DNA from 2 places in the Paenibacillus sp. Y5S-9 genome. Region 1 is predicted to be linked to the other one. Evidence: predicted binding sites of a transcription regulator. Region 1 holds the regulator's gene; the other holds the start of a gene.
The links. Region 1 encodes Rex, which represses fermentation and respiration genes when NADH is low (regulators of the CRP and FNR family bind a similar motif). Its sites were predicted from a motif close to TTGTGAAATATTTCACAA; they were not measured.

Region 1 (3,429 bases):
GTAGATGTTATCAGAGCCTTCTTTGTCTCCCCAGATGTACTTACGCAATTCATCATAGGATGTAATGCCCAGTTGCTCCTGTGCTGCCTGTATGGCGAGCGCTTCTTCCTTGCGCTGGTCCTGCGTGACATGGACGTAATAACGCTGAAGTCCAAACAGAATCAGAACCAGTGCAAGCAGCGAAATCCATATCCACTTCTTTTTTTTCTTCAAAAGTCGAACTTCCTTTCCCTATGATGCTCTATCCTGCAATTAACGAGCAAGCAGACCATCAAATGCCAATTGAGACTCACGCAAAATACGCTCTTCATCCAGCGTCAGACATTCGCCATGTTTCACCACTTGTTTCCCATCCACCCATACGTGCTCTACATCTTTGGCAGAAGCCGAGTAGATCGTATGTGAGATCAGGTCTGTATGTGGATAGAAATGTGCTTGTTCAATGTCCAAGGCGATAAAATCAGCCTTCATGCCGACCTGAAGCGCTCCAGTATTGTTCAAGAAGATGGATTTGGCGCCATATGAAGTTCCGAGTAGTAATGCTTCACCCGCTGGCACTGCCGTCGGGTCACCAGACACGCCTTTATGAATCAACGCAGCCAGTCTCATTTCCTCGAACATATCCAGGTTGTTGTTACTTGCTGGTCCGTCAGTTCCGAGTGACACGGTAACTCCTGCTTTCAGCAACGCAGGTACACGCGCAACACCGGAAGCGAGTTTCAGGTTACTTCCCGGGTTATGGGATACAGCCACATCATGACGAGCCAGAATCTCAATCTCTTCGTCATTCAGATGCACCGCATGTGCAACCAGGGATGGACGGGAGAAAAAGCCCAGTTTCTCCAGATGTGCTACAGGACGCAGTCCATAATCAGCCACGTTCTGCTCGACTTCACGAAGCGTTTCCGACATATGTGTATGAAGAGGAAGGTTTAGGTCGTTCGCGACCTGTACAAGCTTCTCTATGTAGTCAGGAGGGCATGTATATGGTGCGTGTGGCGAGATTACGGTTGTAATTCGACCATCTGCCTGTCCATTCCACTCACGTGCAAACGCTGCCGACTCCTCCAGCTTCCGCAGTTGCTCTTCTTCCGAGCATAGCCCAATCACACCACGTGCCAGTGCTGCTCTAACGCCGGATTGCTCCACAACTTTGGCAACTTGATCCATGTGATCGTACATGTCCAGGAAAGCTGTAGTTCCGCCTTTCAACATTTCAAGCACCGATAGTGAAGTTCCCCAATATACGTCTTCTGAAGTCATTTTCGCTTCCATCGGCCACATTTTTTCCTGCAACCATACTTGCAACGCAAGATCGTCTCCGTGCCCTCTGAGCAACGACATCGCTGCATGACCATGCGTATTGATCAGACCCGGCAGGAAGAACAGTCCTTTTCCATCCACTTTGGTACAATTTTTGTCTTCATCCGGCAATGTCTCACCAATATGCACAATCTTGTCATTCTCAACAACCATGTATCCGTGGACCACGTTCCATGTTGTGCCGCCTTCATTAACGGCAAATTTGCCGTTGTGAATTACCCATCTATTTGTTGTCATCTTCCTCGTCGTCCTTTCCAGTCTCCAAGTAATAGGCCAAACTAAGCAGATCCGTTGTAAAGTCAGCATGGTGAATGCGGATATGCGGCGGTGTTTTTAGAATTGTTGGTGCAAAATTAAGGATCGCTTCAATTCCCGATTCAATAAGCTGATCGGCTACATTTTGAGCTTCCGTATCTGGAACTGTAATAATACCGATGCGGATGTTATCCGTTTTAACCGCTTCCGTCAATTCATTCATTGGTTTTACCGTCAAACTGTTGATTTGACTACCAATCTTCGGTCCATATGCATCAAATACAGCAACAATCTTCATGTTGTCTTTCAGATATGCGTTGTAGTTGGACAAGGCCTGTCCGAGGTTACCCGCACCTACCAGAGCTACATTAATTTGCTGATCGATTTTGAGAATGTGACGAATTTTCTCGATCAAATAGGATACATCATACCCGATCCCTTTACGACCAAAATCACCGAAGTAAGCCAGGTCTTTACGAATTTGGGCCGGATTCAGATCCAGCCTTTGTCCAAGCTCTTGAGAAGAAACAGTAGCCACCTCACGCTGGTGCAACTCGCTCAAATAGCGCAAGTATACAGGCAGACGTCGTACCACCGCTTCCGAAATTTTATCCGATTTCATTCTTGCTCCCCCTTACCAAGGCCACGATAAAATAATAGATGAAAAGATGAGCATTCTGTATAAACTCAATGATAGACGTGACATTTTATACAGAATGCTCCTTGTAATTTAGGTTATAAGTTCTTACGTGCAACTGCTTTAATCGGATACGGAAATATCTAATAAAGTTTAACGCCAAACGATAGTGTCATGCAATGATTTAACGAACAAAACAACCATTATTCTTATTCATTAGCAGGTTTTTCCAACCACTCGGTGATTCGTGGAACCATCTGCTCCGTGAGCATATGCTCCATTTTGGGACCTGGTAATGAATATAAAAAGAATTTACCATAGTACGCTTCAATCACACGTGTATCATAAACAATGACAATTCCTCTGTCCTTTGCTGTACGCACCAATCGGCCAAATCCCTGCTTGAAACGAATGACCGCTTGTGGCACTGACAGTTTCATGAACGGATTTTTCTTCTGTTCCTGAAGCAACTCACTCTTGGCTTCCACCAACGGATGATTCGGCGGCTGGAAAGGCAGTCGCACTATAGCGAGACAGGTTAGAGCCTCTCCCGGGATATCTACCCCCTCCCAGAAGCTGCTTGTGCCCAGAAGTACTGTTGCTTTGGCATCTTGGAACCTGCGAGTCAATTTGGAACGACTTCCACTATCAACGCCTTGACCAAGCAACGAGATGTCGTTGCCAGACAGCGCCTCCTTCAGCGGATCATAGACCTGTCGCAACATCTTGTATGAAGTAAACAGAACCATCATGCGTCCACGCGTAGCAATTGCCGTCTCTGCGAGTGATTGCACCAGCATATTAACAAAGTGCGCATCACCCACACTACCCTTCACACTTGGGAAATCACGCGGAATCACCAGAAGTGCCTGATCGCGATAGTTGAAAGGTGATGGCAGCATCGACGTTAACAACCGATTATTCTCAGAGGCTTCCTGTAAGCCGAGCTGCTCAATCATGAACTGGAATGACTTATCCACAGAGAGCGTAGCCGAAGTAAGCACAACACTTTTCTTTTTATCAAAAAACAAATCCTTTAGTTGTGCACTGACATCTACAGGTACGGCATACAGCTGGAGTGATTTACTGCGGAACTGGCCGCTGGCTTCCATCCAGTACACCGTTTTGGCGTCATCCATTCGCATGAAGAAACGTAGATTCTCCTTCAATGTGGTCAGATCTTTCAGTAATCCTGTAATGTCCGTAATCAGACT
Region 2 (3,429 bases), 240 kb from region 1:
ACACGTGTGATATCAGGCATTTTGGCAAGATACTGCGTTGCCCCTTTTTCGAAGTAGACTTTGTTCGGCACTTTGAACCATTGCATATTCACGGTACGACGAGCCACCCTTTTCACATTGATTAAGTTCACAGCGGTTACGTTGGAAGAAGTCGAGTTACGTCCGTATGATCCGCATCCCAGTGTCAATGACGGCATGTTTGTGTTGTAGATATCCCCGATGGCACCGTGTGTGGATGGTGAGTTCACAATAATCCGTCCAGTTTGCAGACGATCTGCGAATTTGCCGATCACTTCTTCATTTGTGGAGTGGATAACCGAAGAGTGACCCATGCCGCCAAAAGCAACCACTTCTGCTGCACGTTCAATGCCCTCTGCTGCCGTTTTAACTTTGTAACAAGCCAGTACCGGGCTTAATTTCTCAGCCGACAATGGGAATTTTGTACCTACCCCTTCAATCTCGGCCACGAGAATTTTGGTGCCTGCTGGAACTTCAATACCGCACAATTTCGCAATGCTCACCGCAGATTGACCAACAATCGCCGGGTTCACCGCACATTTCTCGGCATTAATCGCACCTGCTGTCAATTTTGCTGCTTCATCTTTGTTAACAAAGTAACAGCCATTTGCAATCATTTTTTTCTTCACTTGATCAAAGATCGGTTCTTCAATGATCACCGCTTGTTCAGAAGCACAGATCATGCCGTTGTCGAAAGACTTGGACAGAATCAAATCCGTTACTGCCTGATTGATATCCGCGCTTTTCTCGATAAAGCAAGGAACGTTACCCGGTCCTACGCCCAGTGCAGGTTTACCACAGCTATACGCTGCACGTACCATGCCTGATCCGCCTGTTGCCAGAATGAGAGCCACATCATTGTGATTCATCAGTTCGTTTGTACGATCCATGGAAGGATCATCAATCCACTGAATACAATCTGCTGGTGCACCATGTTTCACAGCCGCTTCCAGCAGGATTTTGGCAGCTTCCCGGCTACAATTCTGTGCAGATGGGTGGAAACCAAAGATGATTGGGTTACGCGTCTTGATGGAGATCAGTGCTTTAAACATCGTTGTTGATGTTGGATTGGTTACTGGTGTAATACCCATGATGATGCCGACCGGCTCCGCAATTTTCTGGAAGCTCTCATATTCGTTATCTTCAATCACACCTACGGTTTTGTCATACTTGATGCTGTGGTACACATATTCTGTTGCAAATATATTTTTGGTGATTTTATCCTCATACACTCCGCGGCCTGTTTCTTCTACGGCCATCTTGGCGAGCATCATGTGTTTATCCAGACCCGCAAGCGCCATTGCTTGCACAATCCGGTCAATCTGCTTTTGGTCCATCTTCATGAATGCGGCGTGTGCTTTATTCGCTTTGTCGATTAACGTTTGAATATACTGACCTGCTGTCGGTTCTTTTGCTGGGGCGACTTCGTTCTTTACAGCCATCTCCCTCATCCTCCTAAAGGTTCGTATTAGTTTGTCTCTCTCGTTTACATTCACATCGTAACATGACAATAAACTTAATTATGTGATTTTTTTCACAAAGTATAACAAATTTAATTTAAGTTTTGTAGTGTCCTTCATACGACCATTTTCACTTCCTATTTAAAATATAGGGCTGTAAAATTCATCGTCTCCATTAAAAGTGAATTTAATCACAATGTTTGAAATTTCGTCATTTTTGCCTCCTTTCCTTCCCCCTCAAACGGTAAGATTAGGTATATACTGAACTTAAAAATTGAACCACCGCAATTTGTACCGTCCTTCCTCCCGGCCGAGATGACCCTGATCAGGACGGCAACGGTTTGCGGCGAACCTCGGAGGCTACTGCTTATTACAGAAGGTCGTCCGATGGACATAAAGGGGAGATAGACTTATGAGAGAACTAACCACTGTACTGGAAAAGCGCGGTAATACCAACTGTTTCTCGGAAGCAAATTTCAACCATCTGCTGGTTACCATGAAAGATAGAACCTATCCGGAAGGTACACATCTGTACTGGGAAGGCGACATCTCTGACAAACTTTATTATATGAAACGGGGTCGTGCCCAGATCACCAAATCCACGGATGAAGGCAAGGAACTGATCATGTACATGTATCAATCCGGTGATATGATTGGGCAGGCTGATCCCTTCTTTGGCTCTAAACACAGCTTCTCAGCGGAAGTATTAGAGGACAGTGAGATCGGTGTACTGGAGCATAAAGACCTGGAGATGTTAATCTGCCAGCATTGTGACTTCGCGATCGACTTTATGAAATGGATGGGCATCCACCACCGGTTGACACAGACCAAATTCCGGGATCTCATGTTATACGGTAAACCGGGTGCACTCTGCTCCACCCTCATTCGGTTGTCGAATTCGTATGGTGAGCCTCATGGAGAGCATGTCATTATTCACAAAAAAATTACCCACACGGATCTGTCCAATATGATTGGAGCCACTCGTGAAAGTGTAAACCGCATGTTAAGCGACCTGCGTAAGAAAGATGCGATTGAATACGACAATGGCATGATTGTTATCAAAGATCTGAAGATGCTGCAAGGGATCTGTCACTGTGAACTTTGCCCGAACGAGATCTGTCGTATTTAATATTTGACTATGCTAATCGGATATTGCTTATATATTTAATGAATGAAAAAAAGCCCAGTTCTCTAAAAAGAGATTGGGCTTCTTGGTATGCTTAGGATGCATTGGTCAATTCAAGTTTCACCGCATCACGTGGATTCAATTTCATGTCCAGACCATTTTCCATTAATTCTTTGTCATTCACCATAATGACCCACCGCTCATTCATACGAGGCGTGACATTCTCGACCGAAACGACAAATTTGTTATTCTCAGACATTCTTACAATGCCGCTGGACTTCAACACATCGCGAACTGTGCACTCTTGAACGTAGACGCCGGCATATTGACGATTAAGGGTTGGCATAATGTTTCCACCGCTAACCTTGAGTAACGTTGTCTGATATGCAACGCCATCTCCCCCACTGTCAGCGGCTTTCACGTAAATGATTACTTCATCTTTGGCATGAAGCTCCATGTCCCAATCTTCCTGTTCAATATCCTTGCCATTTAATTTGACAGCCCAGCTAAGCGAAGAATCCAGAGAAACTTCTCCGACGGATTGAATCCGTTTGCCATCTGCCGTAAAATCTACCAGTCCGCTATTGAGTAATGCTTTTTTGAGTGTCAAACCCTCACTAAAATCTCGCTTAATGGACTTTGTTGCATCAGGCAAAAATGTACTGCCATCTACAGCCACTGTGATCGTATTCGCTGTTTCTGTCTCCTTGACAATTGGCTGCTCAGAAGGCTGTGTCTCACTACAACCAGCCAAGATCGCCAGTAGGAGCAAACATACACCTATGTAACCGGGGATTTTCTTCATCATGTAGGTAACACCACCCT

Region 2: a site for Rex is predicted at 1,541-1,558, ahead of adhE (bifunctional acetaldehyde-CoA/alcohol dehydrogenase). Genes of this name have one in related genera too.

The regions. Positions count from the first base shown of each region.
Region 1 covers NZ_CP145887.1:4,308,082-4,311,510, forward strand. The annotation lists gene V6669_RS18880 (DUF5590 domain-containing protein) at 1-213, opposite strand, end outside; gene V6669_RS18885 (amidohydrolase) at 253-1,560, opposite strand; gene V6669_RS18890 (redox-sensing transcriptional repressor Rex) at 1,547-2,200, opposite strand; gene dinG (ATP-dependent DNA helicase DinG) at 2,425-3,429, opposite strand, start outside.
Region 2 covers NZ_CP145887.1:4,543,531-4,546,959, forward strand. The annotation lists gene adhE (bifunctional acetaldehyde-CoA/alcohol dehydrogenase) at 1-1,460, opposite strand, end outside; gene V6669_RS20030 (Crp/Fnr family transcriptional regulator) at 1,891-2,607, shown strand; gene V6669_RS20035 (hypothetical protein) at 2,699-3,412, opposite strand.